DNA from 3 places in the Arthrobacter sp. SLBN-112 genome. Region 1 is predicted to be linked to each of the others. Evidence: riboswitches for the same ligand, from Rfam matches in the RefSeq annotation. Region 1 holds a riboswitch; each other region holds the start of a gene.
What was found. Region 1 has a riboswitch for thiamine pyrophosphate ahead of thiO (glycine oxidase ThiO). Riboswitches for the same ligand answer to the same signal wherever they lie in the genome.
Positions count from the first base shown of each region.

Region 2: linked by a shared signal. The riboswitch ahead of QF050_RS05365 (ECF transporter S component) and the one ahead of thiO (glycine oxidase ThiO) in region 1 are both predicted to bind thiamine pyrophosphate.
Region 3: linked by a shared signal. The riboswitch ahead of thiD (bifunctional hydroxymethylpyrimidine kinase/phosphomethylpyrimidine kinase) and the one ahead of thiO (glycine oxidase ThiO) in region 1 are both predicted to bind thiamine pyrophosphate.

Region 1 is NZ_JAUSXY010000001.1:2,285,513-2,291,578, forward strand. It holds partial or broken gene QF050_RS10800 (RNB domain-containing ribonuclease) at 1-1,336, opposite strand, end outside; gene thiE (thiamine phosphate synthase) at 1,366-2,052, opposite strand; TPP riboswitch at 2,086-2,205, shown strand; partial or broken gene thiO (glycine oxidase ThiO) at 2,200-3,490, shown strand; gene thiS (sulfur carrier protein ThiS) at 3,487-3,723, shown strand; gene QF050_RS10820 (thiazole synthase) at 3,728-4,543, shown strand; gene QF050_RS10825 (hypothetical protein) at 4,611-4,913, opposite strand; gene QF050_RS10830 (DUF3107 domain-containing protein) at 4,940-5,164, opposite strand; gene QF050_RS10835 (TetR/AcrR family transcriptional regulator) at 5,213-5,878, opposite strand; gene moeB (molybdopterin-synthase adenylyltransferase MoeB) at 5,963-6,066, shown strand, end outside.
Region 2 is NZ_JAUSXY010000001.1:1,152,506-1,158,571, forward strand. It holds gene QF050_RS05335 (Na+/H+ antiporter subunit E) at 1-118, shown strand, start outside; gene QF050_RS05340 (monovalent cation/H+ antiporter complex subunit F) at 115-393, shown strand; partial or broken gene mnhG (monovalent cation/H(+) antiporter subunit G) at 383-797, shown strand; gene QF050_RS05350 (DUF4235 domain-containing protein) at 798-1,061, opposite strand; gene QF050_RS05355 (CDGSH iron-sulfur domain-containing protein) at 1,164-1,379, opposite strand; gene QF050_RS05360 (iron-containing redox enzyme family protein) at 1,477-2,532, opposite strand; TPP riboswitch at 2,909-3,048, shown strand; gene QF050_RS05365 (ECF transporter S component) at 3,115-3,738, shown strand; gene QF050_RS05370 (ATP-binding cassette domain-containing protein) at 3,738-5,276, shown strand; partial or broken gene QF050_RS05375 (energy-coupling factor transporter transmembrane protein EcfT) at 5,273-6,066, shown strand, end outside.
Region 3 is NZ_JAUSXY010000001.1:2,709,224-2,715,289, reverse strand. It holds gene thiD (bifunctional hydroxymethylpyrimidine kinase/phosphomethylpyrimidine kinase) at 1-1,206, opposite strand, end outside; TPP riboswitch at 1,214-1,311, opposite strand; partial or broken gene QF050_RS12740 (Rne/Rng family ribonuclease) at 1,457-4,859, opposite strand; gene QF050_RS12735 (vitamin K epoxide reductase family protein) at 5,297-5,965, shown strand; gene ndk (nucleoside-diphosphate kinase) at 6,028-6,066, opposite strand, start outside.

The DNA of each region.
Region 1 (6,066 bases):
GTTCCCGTTCTTGGCAGCCCCGTTGCCATTACCGTTTCCGTTTTGCGGCTTGGACCCGGAAATGACGATCGCGTCGAACTCCTGCCCGATGTGGTTCACCAGGAGCGCCGCTTCCACCGTATCGAGCGCCATCCGCTCCATCCGCGACGCAAGCTGGTCGGAACCGGCCATTATTCCCGGGAGCAGCGGCAGCGCCTCACGTGCCCAGCCGGGAACATCCCCGCCGTTGCTGAGGGCCTCGCAGATCACCAGCACGAAGCGGTCAACCAGCCGGCGCAGCGGTGCGGTGGTGTGGGCATAGGCGGCGCCGATGGCGGACTGGATACCGTCTTCCGGGACCGTGCCGTCGAACGCGGTATAGGACGCGCCGCGGAACAGCATCCCTGCCGAATGCATGATGGCCAGCTGGCGGGGATCGGTGGGATCCAGCGACCGCAGGTACTCGCCGTAGCTGACTTCTCCGTCCCACGGCCTGCCCAGCACTTCGGTCTGCAGCCGGAAATGCCTCAGCGACCGTTCATCCCGGGGCCGGCATGGTGCGCAGGATGCCCACCTTTCCCTCCAACATGAGGTTGGCGGCAGCCATACCCGTCATCAGCGAGATCTGCGCATTCCAATCCTCCACGGGAAGTTGCGGGACCGCATCAATCCGGTAGCCGCCGTCGGGCAACTGCACGATTTCCTGCTCGGGCATATTGAGGCTGGCGCCCCCGCGTCCCCGCTCCAGCGCAACCCGTTTCCGGCCTACCTCCCGGAGTAGTTCCAGCACCGGGGGAGCCGTGCCGGCGTCCAGGTCGGTTTGCGCACCCTTGTAACTGAGCTTGTCGCGGCTGCGGATCCGCGCCCGCCGGACGCCAACTGACAAAACTTCCGCGTCGGCGTCGAGCGTGAAATCCCAGACGAAGGCCGAACACTCCTGGCCCGGAAGCAGGCTCCCGGCACCTTCACTGATTACTTCCGGGTGCAACGGAATACGGCCGTCCGGAGCGTAGAACGTTTGTCCGCGGCGCCTGGTTTCGGCATCCAGCGCACCTCCCGGTGCAACGAAGGCTGGTACATCGGCAATCGCGTACAGTACGCGGTAGCCGCTCCCGCCCGGTTCGATGAACACGGCCTGGTCCAGGTCCGTGGACGAGGCCGGGTCAATGGTCACGAACGCGACAGCGGTCAGGTCATAGGCCGGCAGCTTCAGCGATGCCACGGCGGCGCGTGCGTCTTCCAGGGCCGCTTCCGGATAGGGGCCCGGCAGTTCGAGTTCTGTCCGCAACGAACCCAGAGCCTCTTCCAGGGCGTTTTGATGGTCGCGGACATTGGGAGCCAACCGATGATGTGACACAAAAGTCAGCGTAACTCCAAGTCCTGGGATTATGCAGGCCCGGGTGCGGCGGCGTCCAGCGCGTCGAGCAGGGAAGCGGCAGCGGCCGCGGGATCCGGGGCTTCGGTAACGGCGCGGACCACTACGATCCTGCGGGCACCCGCCTCCGCCACCTGGTGCACGTTCCCGTGGTCGATGCCGCCGATGGCGAACCACGGCACCGGGTCTGACGCCTCCATGGAAGCTTGGGCGGCGTACTTCACCAATTCCAGCCCGACGGCGGTCCGGCCGGGTTTGGTGGGCGTGGCCCAGACGGGGCCCACACAAAAGTAGTCCAGGTGGGAAGGGCCGGCAGCTGCTGTGAGGGCGGCATCCACCTGGTCGGGGCTGTGGCTGGAGAGCCCGATGGCTGCGTTGCCGTTGACCAGCGTCCGGGCCGCCGCCAACGGAAGGTCCTTCTGGCCGATGTGGAATACCGGTGCCCCGGACAAAACCGCGATGTCCGCGCGGTCATTGACGGCCCACAGCCGCCCATGGCGCACCGCCGTCTCCTTCAAGACCGCCAGCAGGTCCAGTTCCTCTGCAGCCTCGATGGACTTGTCGCGCAACTGGATGATGTCCACGCCGCCGGCGAACGCGGCATCCACGAACCGGGCAAAGTCGCCGCGGTCCCGCCGCGCATCCGTGCAGAGGTACAGGCGGGCCGCCTCGAGGGCAGGAACAGATGAGGGGGACATATTCATGCCTGCCAGCCTAGTTCCTCTAAACTGGGGTGGTACTGCGGGAGCCCGCGGCAGCTGTCACAAAGCACCGGGCTGAGAGGGCGTCAGAGCCGACCGCTTGACCTGATCCGGCTAATACCGGCGTAGGGAAGGAACCACACCATGCCTACCGCGAGCAACGCCCTCGCCGGGTCCGCCGGCGATGCCATCCGGGCCGACGTCGCCGTCATCGGCGCGGGAGTGGTGGGACACGGAATCGCCTGGGAAATCCAGCGGTCCGGGCGGTCCGTCGTGCTCATCGATGACGCGCCCGGCGCCGGCGCCAGCTGGGCCGCTGCCGGCATGCTGGCCCCCGTCAGCGAGCTGCATTACCAGGAAGAGGACCTCCTGGACCTCATGACCGAGGCATCATCGCGTTGGCCGGGGTTCGCCGCCGGCGTCGCCACCGCGGCCGGTGCCGGGACCGGATACCTGACGACGCCGACCTCTCGCCGTGGGCATCGACGCCGCAGACCGGAGGGCATTGATGGACCTGCGTGCCGTCCAGCAGGCCAACGGCCTTGAAGTCGAACCGCTGACCGTGCGCGAAGCCCGCGGCCGCGAACCACTGCTGAGTCCCGCGATCTCGTGCGCGCTGGACACCCCGGCCGACCACCAGGTGGACCCGAGGCGCCTGATAGCGTCCCTGCGCCTGGCCCTCGCCGGAGCGGCGCGCGCAACCCCGGAACTGGCGGTTGCCGGTGCCGGTGACGGGTATGCCGTACCGGAACGCGCGGCCGGGCTGCTGTGGGAGGGCGGGGCGGTGGCTGGGGTGCGCCTTGCCGGTGGCGGCACTGTGGTTGCGGGGGAAACGGTGGTGGCCAACGGCCTGCACGCAGGATCCCTTGACGGCCTGCCCGATGGCCTTGAACTGCCGCTGCGGCCAGTGCACGGCGACATCCTGCGCCTTTCCGTGCCGCAGCACCTGCGCCCCCTGGTGACCGCCACGGTGCGCGGGCTTGTCCACGGGATCCCGGTGTACATCGTCCCCCGGCAGGACGGCACAGTGGTCATTGGAGCCTCCCAGCGGGAGGACGCGCTCTCCGACGCCGTGAGCGCGGGCAGCGTGTACCAGCTGCTCCGGGACGCCCAGGCGCTGGTTCCCGCCGTCGCCGAACTCGAACTCCTGGAGTGCACCGCACGGGCCCGGCCCGGGACCCCCGACAATGCACCCTTGCTGGGCCGGGTGGCGGTGTCCCCGGGATCCCGCGATCCCGGGGACGGGCACGTCCCGGGGCTCATCATCGCCACCGGGTTCTTCCGGCACGGGGTGCTGCTCACCCCCGCTGCCGCGGCCATCTGCACGGCGTTGCTCGACGGCGCCGCCGATCCCCGCTGGGCGCCGTTCAGCCCGGACCGTTTTTCCAGGCCGGCGGCTGCCGCCCCAAGCCCCCACATGAAGGAGACAGCGTGAATATCACCCTCAACGGAAACCCGCATACGGTGGCAGACGGCGCCTCTATCACCACGCTCGTCAGCCAGGTGACCGGGCGGCCGCTGGCTCCCAATGGCCAGGCGGCGGACGGCAGGAAACTGGGTGTCGCCGTCGCGCACAACGCCCAGGTGGTGCCGCGCAGCCAATGGTTCGGCACCGCGCTCGCCGACGGCGACGACATCGAACTCGTCACAGCAGTACAGGGAGGCTGACACCATGACCGAAACCGGCACCATCAACACCGCAAGCAAGGCCGACGCCGATGACTCACTGGTGATCGACGGCGTCGCCCTGGGATCACGGCTCATCATGGGCACCGGTGGTGCGCCCAGCCTGGACGGCCTGGGCGCGGCACTCCTGGCCTCCGGCACCGCACTGACCACGGTGGCCATGCGGCGGTACTCCACGGCGGAAACCGGCTCGCTGTTCCAGCTGCTGGTGGACAACGGCATCAAGGTCCTGCCTAACACCGCCGGCTGCTTCACCGCCCGGGACGCGGTCCTCACCGCGGAACTGGCCCGGGAAGCCCTCGAAACCGACTGGGTGAAGCTGGAAGTCATCGCCGACGAACAGACGCTGCTGCCGGACGCCGTGGAACTCGTGGACGCCACGGAGCAGCTGGTCAACCGCGGCTTCAAGGTCTTTGCCTACACCAACGACGATCCCGTGCTTGCGCTGCGGCTGGAGAACCTTGGCGCCACCGCCGTGATGCCCCTCGGTGCACCGATCGGCACCGGACTGGGGATCCTGAACCCGCACAACATCGAGCTCATCGTGTCCCGGGCGTCGGTGCCGGTGGTCCTGGATGCCGGCATCGGCACGGCCTCCGACGCCGCCCTGGCCATGGAACTGGGGTGCGACGCCGTGCTGCTGGCCACTGCCGTGACCCGGGCGCAGAACCCGTCCCTCATGGGCGAAGCGTTCAAGCACGCCGTGATCGCGGGCAGGATGGCGAGGGCTGCCGGACGCATTCCGCGCCGGGAACATGCCCTGGCGTCTTCGGCGATGGAGGGCCGGGCAGAGTTCCTCTAGGCCCTTAAAGACCTGTGGCCACCACCCGCCCGGGTGGTGGCCACAGCTGTCAGCAGGCAGGAGCCGTTCAGCTCCGCAGCACCGCGTTCAGCCGCTCGGTGTCATGGCGCGCACGGGTGCGGCCCAGGTAGACGACGGCGGCGATGGCCGCGGCAGTGCCGAGGGCGATGGGCAGGACCCAGGGAAGCCACGTCAGCCCCGGCAGGTAGCCGAAACCGGCCGTCATAAGGATGATCCACGCCAGCGCGGCAACACCAACGGCGATACCGGCGGGAAGACCCGCACCGTACCTGGCATGGCGTTTGTCATTGGCCCAGACGATGAAACCGGCGGCGAGCGTGGCCAGCACCACGATGGTCAGCGAAAGCATGGATCTCCTTGGAACGGGGGAGCGGCCTAGAACTGGCCGAAACCTACGCGGCGAACCTCTTCGGCACCGATTTCCACATAAGCCAGTGCGTTGCCGGGAACAATGATCAGGCGTCCCTTGTCATCTTTCAGGCGCAGCTGGGTGCCTCCGTTGATGGCCTCGCCAACAGTCTTGGCCAGCGTTTCGGAATCCTGGTCTGATTCCAGCACGATTTCGCGGCCAACGTTTTGAACGCCGATCTTAATTTCCAAGGGGGCCTCCCAGCCTTTGAAGTTCGTCGATGATGTCTTATTTGTAGTCTAGGACTCTTTGGGGAAGCGAGAGATTCCGCGCCAAGCTAAACGGTAGATGAGGTCGCTGGCCACGTTGAGGTCCAGGTTGCCGTCCGTTTCCAGCCAATACCGGGCGCTGACCTGCGCCATCCCGGCCAGGCCGCGGCCCAGGAGTTCCGCCTCCAAGTGGGGGAGCTTGGTGTCCTCGGCAATGACCCGGGCGATGGCGTCGGCGAAGGTCCGGTTGAACGTCTCCAGCCTGGAGCTGACATCGGGATCGTTGATCAGGTCCGATTCGAACACCAGGCGGTGCGCCTGGTCGTCGTTGGCGATGAAGTGGAAGTAGGCGCGCATGACGGCCTGCACGCGCTCGTCGTTGTCAGTGGTGGAGTTCAAGGCGCCGAGCATCAGCTCGGTCAGTGACGTCAGGTGGCTTTCCAGCAGGGCCAGGTACAGCTCACGCTTGGATGGGAAGTGCTGGTACAGCACGGGCTTGCTCACATGGGCAGTCTCTGCAATTTCGTCCATCGCGGCCCCGTGGTAGCCATTGGCAACGAATACTTCCTGGGCGGCGGCAAGCAACTGCGCGCGGCGCTCGTCCCGGGGCAGCCGGGCGGACCGTTGGCCTGCGGGGCGGGAGGGAGTTTGCGGTTCGGCCGCGGGCGGGCGGTCAGCCCGTGCTTCAGGGACCACAGTTGTCCTTCTTTCCATTGCAGTTACATCCACTTTACTGCGGGGTAATATGACCCGGCGGTATCCCGGGGCATACATTGAAGTATGGCTTCGACGTTCACCGCAAATGTTTCAACCCATTCCCTGGATCCATTGGTGGAACCAGCTGCCGCCCTGACGCCCGCCGAGGTGGAACGGTACTCCCGGCA
Region 2 (6,066 bases), 1.1 Mb from region 1:
CTCGAAGCAGGACATCGAGGGCCTGCGGAACGAGGTACGGTCCATCGAGGCCGGCCTGATCCGCATCATGGGCTCCGTCGAAGAACTTGAAGCCGTCCGAATGGAGGCATCCGCATGATGCCCGTTGTCCTGGCGGTCACGGCCGTCATTTTCTCGCTGGCCGCCGGCGGGGCCATCATCCGGATTGCCCGCGGCCCTTCGCTGCTGGACCGGGTCCTCGCGGCCGACGTGCTGCTTGCCATCCTGGGCGGGGCCCTGTGCGTGGACATGGCGGTGAACCGGCACCTGAACAACTTGATGCTGGTGGTGGCCATCTCCATCATCGGGTTCATCGGGTCAGTGACGGTGGCCCGGTTCGTCGCAGACCGGAGGGTGAACCCCAATGAATCCTGACGTCTCCGGCGCCGACGCGTGGATTGACCTTGTCTCCGCGGTGTTCATGGTGGTGGGTGCGCTTCTGTCGCTGGGCGCCGCGATCGGGCGTGCTCCGCTTCCCGGACCTGATGAGCCGCATGCACGCCGCCACCAAGCCGCAGGTCCTGGGCCTGTTCCTGCTGCTGGCAGCCATTGGACTCCAGATGCGGACATGGTGGGTCTGGCCGGTGCTGGTGGTGGCCTGGATCTTTCAGCTGCTTACGGTGCCCGTGTCCGCGCACATGGTGGGCAGGGCCGGCTACCGCACCAAGCACCTGCACAGGGAACTGCTTGCCGCGGATGAGCTTGAAGCCGTGGTGCAAAAAGCCGCCGCCGAGGCTGCCCGGACGGACAACCCCGACGACGGCGAAACCCGCCAGTAGCTAGACGATGTCCTGCGTCTTGGCGAACCGGGTGATGGCGCGCTGGGTGCCCCGGTTGGCCAGGACCTGGATGATCGCGCTGACCGAGGCGGAGATAAGCGCGAATGTCAGCGCCGAACGGAGGCTGGTGGGCACGTCCTCGTTCTTTCCGGTAGGCGGCTTCTGCCCGGTGGTCTTCTCCCAGATGGCGTTGACGAGCTTGGTGCCGACCAAGCCTGCGCCCAGGCTCACCCCGGTCCCGAGCAGCTTGATGAAAAGGTTCATTCCTGGTACTCCTTGCGGGCGGAAAACGGACTTCCTCCAGCCTAGCCGTACACCCGTGCCGGTCCGGGCAAAGGCGTGGCGGGCTGCAAGCGGGTTGTTCGGCTAACCGGCCGACGGGCCGGTGCGGAACTTGATCATCTTGTGCGTGCCGTCGCAGTAGGGCTTGATGGCCGAGGCGCCGCAGCGGCACAAGGCAACGGTCTTGCGGTCGCGGGGTACGGCGTCCCCGGACGGCGTGACGATTTCAAAATCGCCCCGGACGATCAGGGGCCCGTCCGGGCAGACCACGATGGAGCCCGTGGCGGATTCCTGGTCCATGTCGGAGCCGGTTCCACGCTGTCCGGGATTCATGCCTGCACCGCTTTCATCGAGTTGTTGCCGTTCTTGGCGGGCCCGGCTATCGGGGGTGCAGGCCTCATGCTGCCGCCGCTACGGCCGTCCGCAGCGATGATGCCCCGGCCTCCCACGAGGACATCAGGTGGGTGGACAGCCTGCTGTCGAGGGCCATGACGGCACTCGCCCCAAACAGGACGTCCGCGAGGAGGTGCGGCTCGGCCTCGACCAGGCCGCCGGCGAGGTCACGGCCTGCGATCTGTTCATGGACGGCGTCTGCCTCCACATGCTCATCGAAGTAGTGGGTAACCTCGGCGCCGAAACCGTGCCGGCGGAATCCGTTACCGTAGAACCGGTTGGGCTGGGAGGACGTCATTTCGTAGATCGCCAGGTGGCCGGTGATGGCACCCCGGAGCCGCCGGTTCAGGCCGCAGAGCGACATGAGGTTAACGGTGGCGAGGGAGACTGCGGGGACGGCATCAACGTAGGCGCCGTACCTGTCGTCGAGGCCCAGGCCGCGCATGGTCCGGGCGAACAGCGCGCTGTGCATCCGCTCGGGCCGGCCGCCACCGTATTCGTCCGCCTGGATTTCCACCAAGGCCGCCTTGGGCCGTCCGCTGAGCCGCGGAATGGCCCATGTGTGCGGATCGGCTTCCTTCAGCTGGTACACCGACTTGTGGACCAGGAATTCCCGGAGCTGCTCCAGGCTTGCCTTCCTGGCAACGTAGCGGGAGAGGCTGGGACCGGTGTCCATGGCGGCGAGGCCGAACAGGACGTCGGCTACTTCGTCGCTGGTTATGGCGCCGCGGTCGGGCAGTTCGAAGTCTCCGGCCGCCTGGTGTGCGGCAGCGCGGAGGGCCGCCTCGAACGGTTCCTCGACCAGCTGCCGGACCCTGATCAACGCCGGCTCCCACTCCCAGTTGTCCGAGACGCTGTCCAGGCCGGAGTAATGGAGCTCGTAGAGGCAAAAGAGTGCCAGTTGGATGTCCTCGTCCCCAATGATGTCACCGGTGCCGGCCACCTGCCGCGCCGCCAGGCGGTAGAGCCGGTCCAGCTCCGTCCCTGCGGCACCCGGTGCCTGGGCCAGGACTGTGAACAGGGCGCTGGTGAGGGGGCCTCTGGTGTCCGGGATTCTCATGGTGCTCCTTGGCCTGCCGCGGGGACGGGAACGAACGCCGGACCGCCATGGTGACTCCCATGCCCTGTCCTCTCGAAACCCGGGAAACAATATAGTAAGCATGGTTACTAATAAAACCTAAGCAGGCTTTGCGCAGAGGCTCCTGCAGGTCCACTGGCGCCCGGGCAGGCAGCGCTCAATAGGGGTAGGCAACCGGACGGCATTCTGGCGGGGCTCGGTTCCAGCGAGCCCTCCGGCTGGGCGCCCGCCGAATCCGGATCGTATCCTGTCACATCCGGTGGAATGGCGCTCACAGCCCGCTATCCACCCCTGCCAGGTGTAAACTTGACCACGCCCGGAAGGGCAATCAAAAGCCTTACCCAACGAACAACAACACCAATAACGACAGGGGAGCGCCGCCGTCGGACAACCTGGCTTGCCAGGAACCGCAGGTGGGCGCTGAGAGTGCGGAACAGCCGCAGACCCTCGAACCTGATCCGGTTAGTACCGGCGCAAGGGAGTCGAGTTCTCAAAGTGCCGCGGCTGCACGGCAACAGCCGTCAGCCGGGTCCACTTTCCCCTCCTGTTTCCCAGGAGGATCACATGAGTACTGCAGCAATCAAGAAGACCACCAGTAAGTCCTGGCGCGTCGTGGACATCGTCGTCGCCGCGCTGGTGGCCATCGCGGGCGGCGTCATTTTCTGGGCATGGGACCAGGGAGCAGCCGCGCTGTCTGCCCCCATGAACGCCGCCTACCCGCCCCTGACTGGGCTGCTGGCGGGTGGCTGGATGATTCCCGGCGTGCTGGGGATGCTCATCATCCGCAAGCCCGGTGCCGCCCTGTTCTGTGAAACCGTGGCCGCCACCGGGGAACTCCTCATGGGTTCCCAGTACGGCGCCTCGGTTCTCTTCTCCGGCTTCATCCAGGGCCTCGGCGCCGAAATCATCTTCGCCATCTTCGTGTACCGCAAGTTCAACCTGCCCGTATCCCTGCTGGCCGGCGCCGCGGCTGGATTCTTCTGCGGACTGAATGACTCGTTCGCGCCGTGGGGCTGGAATATCGCCTACTCCGGTGCGGACAAGCTGGCCTACATCGTGTTGACCACCGTCTCCGGTGCCATCCTCGCCGGTGCCCTGTCCTGGCTCGCCACGCGCGGGCTGGCGCGCACCGGCGTGCTGAGCTCCTTCGCGTCCCGCAAGGCCGCTACGGAGCCTGTCTTCTCCTGATGGCACCAGCCCAGGGCGCCGTCCGCCCCGCCGCCGTCACGGCCCGGGGCTGGGGCTGGCGGCATGCCGGCCGGGCAAAACCTGCCGTCCATGCCCTCGACCTGGACATCAGCCCCGGCGAGCGGGTGCTCCTGCTCGGTCCCTCGGGTGCCGGGAAGTCAACGCTGCTGCATGCCCTCGCCGGGGTGCTGGGTGATATCAACGACGACGGCGAGGCCGGCGACGCGGACGAGTCCGGTTCATTGCTGGTTGACGGCGCCCGGCCCCGGGACAGGCGCGGCCGGTCCGGCCTCATGCAGCAGGACCCGGAGACGCAGGTGGTCCTCTCCCGGGTCGGGGACGACGTCGCCTTCGGCGCCGAGAACCTTGCCGTGCCCCGCGACGCCATCTGGGCGCGCGTGCACGAGGCGCTTGCCGACGTCGGGCTGTCCCACCTCCCGCTGGACCACCCGACGTCGGCCCTCTCCGGCGGCCAGAAACAGCGCCTGGCGCTGGCCGGCATCCTCGCGATGCGCCCGGGGCTGATCCTGCTGGACGAACCCACCGCCAACCTGGACCCGGACGGCGTGCTGGAGGTCCGCGACGCCGTGGCGCGCTGCCTGGACAAGACCGGAGCCACCCTGGTGGTGGTGGAGCACCGGGTCTCCGTGTGGAAGGACCTGGTGGACCGGATCGTGGTCCTGCAGCCGGGCTCCGCCTCGGATCCCGCCGTGCTCCTGGACGGGCCCCCGGACCGGGTGCTCAGCGAAGCCCGGGCCATGCTGACGGCCGCCGGGGTGTGGGTGCCGGGGTACGTGCCGGCAACCCGCCGCCGGGCGGACGTCCCGGCCGCCGGAACCGGCAACCTCCTGCTGGCAGCCGAAGACCTCGGCGTCTCCCGCGAGCGTCCCCGCCGCAAAGGCTTCCGGAAAATCCCGCCGGTTCCGGTCCAGGAGGGTGTTGCCGCGCAGGTCAGGGCCGGCCAGGCTCTGGCCGTCACGGGCCCCAACGGCGCCGGGAAATCAACGTTCGCGCTAACCCTCGCGGGGCTCCTGGAGCCGGTGTCCGGAAAAGTGTCCGCCACGGTGGACCTCAGCCGCGGTGCCGGGATCGACCCCTACACGTGGAAGGCCGAGCAGTTGATCTCGAGGGTGGGCACCGTGTTCCAGGAGCCGGAGCACCAGTTCGTGACCGGCAAGGTGCTGGATGAGCTGCTGTTCGGGCCGCGGCATCTGGGCCACGGCGAGGACCGGGTGGAGGAACTGTTGGAGCGGCTGCGGCTCACCCAGCTGGTGGACGCAAACCCCTACACACTGTCCGGCGGTGAGAAACGGCGGCTGTCCGTGGCCACGGTCCTGGCCGCCAGCCCGCAGGTGCTGGTCCTGGACGAGCCCACGTTCGGGCAGGACGCCAACACCTGGGCCGAGCTGGCCTCGTTCCTGTCCGAACTCCTGGACGCCGGCACGGCAGTGGTGTCCGTGACCCACGACGCCGAATTCACCGCTGCCCTGGGCGGGGCCGAGCTGCGGATGGCTGCGGCGGAACCGGTGGCGCCATGAGGCAGCAACTGACGTTGAGCGGCAACCACGCCCTCCTGGCGCGGGCCAATCCGCTGAGCAAGTTCGCCGCCGTCGTGCTCATCACGGCGGTCCTGGCGCTGTCCATCGACTGGGTGTCCGCTTCCGTGGCCCTGGCCTTCGAGCTGATGTTGTTTCCCCTCGCGGGGCTCACCCTGTCGCTGCTCTGGCAGCGGGGCTGGCCGCTGATCCTCGCTGCCGCCATCGGCGGGTGGAGCACGTCCATCCTGGCGCCGGACAGCGGAAGGATCCTGCTCGACGCCGGCATCTGGACCATGAGCGAAGGGTCCCTCCAGCTGGGCATCGGCTTCCTGCTGCGCGGCTTCGCGATCGCCCTTCCGGCGGTGCTCCTGATGAGCTGCACCGATCCGACCGACCTCGCGGATGCACTGGCGCAGAAGGCGCGCCTGCCGCACCGGTTTGTTTTGGGAACCCTGGCGGCGATGCGCCTGGTGGGGCTCATGGCCGAGGAATGGCAGACGATCGGCATGGCCCGGCGCGCCCGCGGTGTTGGTTCGCGAGGGAACGTGGTCCGGCGGGTGCAGGCGATGCTGGGGCAGAGTTTTGGACTGTTGGTGCAGGCGATCCGCCGCGCGTCGAGGCTTGCCGTCACCATGGAAGCGCGGGGCTTCGGCGGCGGGGACCGGACGTGGGCCCGCGAATCCACATTCAGTGTGCTGGACCTGTGGGGTGGTGGGCGGCGGCGTCTTGGTGGCCGGGCTTGCCCTGGGCGCGGCGCTTGCCGCGGGCAGTTGGAACATGGTGTGGTTGG
Region 3 (6,066 bases), 420 kb from region 1:
GGTGAGGTGGTCAACGTAGGCCTTGGTGACGGGTCCAAGACCGGTTTGCCCGGGCCGGGTGCTGAGCCATGAGCGGTGGAGTTCCGATTCCACTTCAAGGCACTGCCGGGCTGAGCCTGCCCAGAAAAGCTGCTCCGCTTCGGAGGGGGCCAGGGCGCTGGCCCGGGCCAGGACCCGGGAGTATCCGTTCAGGTACAGGGCGTCCTGGGCGAGATAGTAGGCAAAGTCTTTCTCAGCCAGTTCGCCTGAGGCCAGGCCGTGGATGAAGTCCAGGGCGTAGATGTCCGCCAGGTCCTCCCGGGCTTCGGCCCAGAGCCGGTCAGCGAAGCCGCCTTCCTGGAGGTGGGCCCGCACATGGTGGAAGTGGTGCACGGGTCCGTTCCCCCGGCCGACCTCGAGCCGGCCGGAATTCTCAAGCGCCCCGGCCAGCCAGGGCTTGACCGTCCGCAACGACGCCTCCCAGTCGCCCAGGCGCGCCTGGACCGTTGCCATGGCAGAGGACAGCGAACAACCCGTGCCATGGCTGTTCCGGGTATCGATGCGGGTGCCGGGCACTTCCACGACATCATGCGCCAGCACGCCGGCGGTGTTCACCAGCGCGTCCGGGCAGCTTTCGCCTGACAGGTGTCCGCCCTTGACCAGGACGGTGGCGCCGGTGGCATCAGCCAGGCGCCGGCCCTGGTCCAAGGCTGCTTCCCAGTCCCCTGCCGGCTCCTCGCCCACCAGCACGGCGAGTTCCGGCAGGTTGGGGGTGATGAGGTGTGCAAGGGGCAGCAGTTCCCGGAGGGCGGCTTCGGCGGATTCCTTCAACAGCCGGTCGCCGCTGGTGGCCACCATCACCGGGTCCAGGACCACGACGGCGGGACGCACCTTTTCGAGCCATTGGCGGACCGTGCGGATCACCGCTTCGTCACCGAGCATGCCGATCTTGACGGCGTCGATGGTGATGTCGTCGCTGACGGCATCGAGTTGCTGGGCCAGGAAGGCTGCAGGTGGAACGTGGACGGCCACAACGCCGCGGGTGTTCTGTGCGGTGAGTGCGGTGATGGCAGCCATGCCGTATCCGCCGTGGGCTGCAATGCTTTTGAGGTCCGCCTGGATTCCTGCGCCACCGGATGGATCGGAGCCCGCGATGGAGAGGACACGTGGCACCTCCCGGCCCGCCGGAATCCCGGAGGGAACAGTGGAGGCGGTTGGCAGGGGCATGGAAAGGGTCGAAGACAACAGACATCCCTTCGCCGGTACTAGCCGGACAGGTTCAACGGGTGTGGATCTCAGCCGGCCTTCTGCGCGGCACCCCGTGTCGGTTTCCCAGCCTAGCCGGTAGCCCCGGGCTGCGGTAAAGCTGACAGCCCCCGGATGCAGGAAGTCCCCGCCTGGTGGACTGGTCCCCCCGTAATGACGGGGGGAATGGTCCACGGGACGGGGACTTCATTGGCAACCTTTGACGCGCGGCCTAGAGTTCCGAAGCTGGAACGCCGACGCCGAGGATGATGGGTTCCGCTGACGGCTTGCCGGTATCAGCAGGCTTTGCCGTCTGCTGCTTCGCGGGTTCCGGGGCCTTGGCTGCGTGCGAGTGGCCGGTATTGGCGGCCTGCACGTTCTCATGGTGCTGGACAGCGGTTTCGTTGGCAGCACCCTGGGCCCGGCTGGCAGCCCGGTGGCGGCGCGGCCTGCGTTGGCGGGTCTGCTCCAGCGTGTGGTCGGAGTAGTCCTTCTCAGCCGGCGCTTGCCCGACGCGCGCCTGGGCTTCCCCGCCCTGCGGCAGGTGCTCCGGCGTGGCCTGTTCCGTTGCCGGCTCAGCGGCTCCGGTGTTCTCCGGCGCGGCCTCAACGGGCGACGCCGGCTGGCCGAGGTGGGCGAATGCTTCCGCGAGCCGGTCAAGCGTCAGGGCAGGCCTGGGTTGCTGCTCCTCCGCATGCTCCACGAACGGAAGCGGGACTTTCTCGCCGCCAAACGTCAGGACCGCCGCGGGACGACCGTGCGCGTCGGCGTCGTGCGCGTCACCGTCTGCTGCCTGAGTAGGCTGGACCGGCGTTTGCGGGGCCGGAGCCTGCTGTGCCGGCGCCTGCCGGGCGGCGGCCAGCTCGTCGTCATGCAGGTGGGCCGCGTGGGCGGCGGCGGCAATGTTCGCCAGGGCAAGCCTGGTGGCCTCCGCCTTGGCGTGCCGCTCGGCGTCGGCGGGATCAGGCTGCACGGTGTGGACGTGCACCGCAGGTGCCGGTATCGTCTCGGCCTGCTGGCCGCCACGTCCGCGCCGGCGTTTGCGCTCGGTCCGGGCACCGGGCTGGCCGGCGTCGGTCCGCTGCCCCTCGGGGCGGTGGGCTTCCCCACGGGCGTCGGGACGGTTGTCGGCGCGCTGGACGTGGTGTTCGGCCGCCACGATATTGGCCCGCCGGTGCTCCACGGGATCGTCGTGGGTCACCACGCCGCGTCCGGCGCACGCCTCACACTGCTCGCCGAAGACTTCCAGCAGGCCGGTGCCCATGCGCTTGCGGGTCATCTGGACCAGGCCAAGGGACGTGACCTCGGCGACCTGGTGCTTGGTCCGGTCGCGGCCCAGGCATTCCACCATGCGGCGCAGGACCAGGTCGCGGTTGGATTCGAGCACCATGTCGATGAAGTCGATCACGATGATGCCGCCGATGTCGCGCAGCCGCAGCTGGCGCACCACTTCCTCGGCAGCTTCGAGGTTGTTCTTGGTGACGGTTTCCTCGAGGTTGCCGCCGCTGCCGGTGAACTTGCCGGTGTTGACGTCCACCACGGTCATGGCTTCGGTGCGGTCGATGACCAGGGAACCACCGGAGGGCAGGAACACTTTCCGCTCAAGTGCCTTGTGGATCTGCTCGTCGATGCGCCAGGCGGAGAAGATGTCCTGGTCCTTGGTCCACTTCTCGAGGCGTCCCACCAGATCCGGGGCCACGTACGTGACGTAGGCCTCGATGGTGTCCCAGGCCTCCTCGCCGGAGACGATGAGCTTGGAAAAGTCCTCGTTGAAGACGTCGCGGACCACCTTGATGGTCAGGTCCGGTTCGCCGTACAGCAGTTCGGGGGCAAGGACCTTGGTGGAGGCGGACTGGCTCTCGATGCCTTCCCATTGCGCGCGGAGGCGGTTGATGTCGTGCGTCAGTTCTTCCTCGGACGCGCCCTCGGCCGCGGTGCGGACAATGACGCCGGCGTGTTCGGGGAGACGGTCCTTGAGGATGCGCTTGAGGCGGTTGCGTTCGACGTCGGGCAGCTTGCGGGAGATGCCGGTCATGGAGCCGCCGGGCACGTACACCAGGTAGCGTCCGGGCAGGGAGATCTGGCTGGTGAGCCGGGCGCCCTTGTGGCCCACCGGGTCCTTGGTCACCTGGACCAGGACGGTATCGCCGGACTTGAGCGCGTTTTCGATCCGGCGCTGCTTGCCTTCGAGGTTGACGGCTTCCCAATTGACCTCGCCGGCGTAGAGCACGGCGTTGCGGCCGCGCCCAATGTCAACGAACGCCGCTTCCATGGACGGCAGCACGTTCTGGACCTTGCCCAGATACACGTTGCCGATCAGCGAGTCCTGCTGGGTCTTGGACACGAAGTGTTCGGCCAGGACGCCGTCTTCGAGGACGGCGATCTGGATTCTGTCGTCACGCTGCCGGACGATCATCTGCCGGTCGACGGACTCGCGGCGGGCCAGGAACTCGGCTTCGGTGATCACCGTGCGGCGGCGGCCGGTGTCGCGGGATTCGCGGCGGCGCTGCTTTTTGGCCTCGAGGCGGGTGGAGCCTTTGACGCTGGTGACGCGGTTATTCACGGGCGCTTCGGTGACCGGGCGCGGCGCGCGGACACGGGTCACCGTGTTGGGCGGGTCGTCATCCCCGCCGCCGGTCAGCTCAAGGTCCTGGTCACCGCGGCGGCGGCGGCGACGACGACGGGAGGTCACACCGTCTTCCAGCTGCAGGCTGGCGTCCTCGTCACCTTCGTCATCGGCGTCAGCCCCTGCACTGGCGCCGTCGATGTCTTCGTCCGCCTTATCATCAACGCGGCTGCGGCCGCGGCGGCCACGGCTGCGGCGCCGGCGCCGGCCGGCCGAGTCGTCGGCCTCTTCGGCTTCGTCCTCGTCAGTCTCCTCAGTCGCGGGCACCGCAGGGCGGACCACAGTGCTCAAGTCCGGGGCCTGGAAGAGGACCGAGGTCGCGGAACCCGGTTCGAGGAACAGGGAACCAAAGGGGCTCGCCGCCGCAGCGGACGCGGCTTCGCTTCCGGCTTCAGGAGCGTCGGTGGCGGCGGCAGGCTCCGGTGACTGCGCAGCGTCCCGGGGGGCCTCCTGGACGGTGCCTGGTCCACCGGCGATCTCCTGGGCCGCGGGAGCTGCCTCGGGGGTTTCTTCCGCTGCCGCTTCTTCCACGGCTTCCGGTGCTGCAGGGGCGTCGGCAGCGCCATCCGCGGCCGGTGATGCGGCTTCCGGGGCCGGGGACGCGACCTTGCGGGTGGCTACCCGACGACGGCGGACGGGCTTCGTTTCGACGTCCGCTTCGGCATCCGTGGCGGGGACGGCGGCGGGGCTTTCTTCGGCCCGTACCGCTGCGGATACCTCAGCCGAAGGGGCGGCGGCAGCGGCAACGGACTCAGCGTCATCCGCGAAGGCCGGAAGGGGTTCAGCAGCGTCGGGCTTCTTCCGGGCACGGGTGCGGCGGGCCGGGGCCTTCTTCTCCGCGACGGGTTCTTCCACCGGCGTATCGCCGGCGGGTTCGGGTGCGGTGGCCCTCCGCCGGGGTCACGGCGTCGGCCTGGGGCGCCGCCTTGCGCCGGGTGCGCGGTGCCTTCTTGGGTGCAGCAGCTTCCGCTGCTTCGTCGTTAACTGCCAGATCTCGATCATTTTCCATATGTGGCAACACTCCTGCCCCTGACGTACCGCCACATCCGGCACCCATTGGGGCACATATTGTCAAAACCCGCAGGCGTTGACAGAAGTCAAATGGATGCTCCCAGGTTCGCACCGGCATTGGGGTGCGGCAGCCCACGGGAGCCGGCGGATGTTCTGAAACCCGTTGTTCTGCGTGCCACAACCAGGTGCCGCTCAATGGAGTCGCGGGAGTGCCGGAGAATTCCGAAGCCTGCCCTGCTCATCATTGGCGGTCTTGGGAACAAACCACCGGACCGGAGTCCGAATGTGGATCGGCTTCCAGCCACTGTCATTCTCTCATACCCGGGCGGGATCGCCGCGGAGGCCTGCGTTTCCGTTGCCTTCCCTGGGTGGAAGCACCAGCCACCGGCGTTACAATCAGGCACAGGAGCACCGGATGAAAAGGACGCCACACCCATGCCCAGCATCTCCCCCGTCAGCGCCCACGAAAGCGACCGCGCCGTCCAGCCGCGCACCAGTGCTGCCGAAAACATTCCCCCGATGACCCGGAACCGGCCGTTCGGCTGGCTGCTGGTCATCACCGGAATCGTGGGGTGGCTTGCCTCCGGAACGCTGGTCCTGGAGAAGCTCGAAGTACTCAAGGACCCCAACCACACCACCGTGTGCGACGTGAATCCCTGGATCTCGTGCGGCCAGGTCATGCAGACCTGGCAGAGCTCCGTGTTCGGCTTCCCCAACATGTTCATCGGCATCGTGGCGTTCGCCATCATCATCACAGTCGGCATGGCCCTGCTTTCCGGCGCCACCTTCGCCCGCTGGTACTGGGTTGGCCTGCAGGCAGGCGTCACGCTTGGCTTCGCGTTCGTGGTCTGGCTGTGGTCCCAGGCCCTTTACTCCATCCACATCCTCTGCCCGCTCTGCATGATCGTGTGGTCGGCCATGATCCCGCTTTTCGTGTGGACCACCATCCGGAACATCACGGCCGGCGTCATCCCCATGCCCGCCCGCGCAACCCGCATCCTCGGTGACTCCGGCTGGATCATCACGGCACTGCTGTACGTGGCCGTCATCGCCACCATCTTCTTCGCATTCATCCAGGTGTTCGCGGGAACATCCGGCTTCTGAACCGCAGACAAAAGAAGCCCTTGGTTCCGAAGAACCAAGGGCTTCTTGCTGTCCCGGGCCTGTCAGGCCTGGAACCAGATCTTGATCTCGCGCTCGGCGGA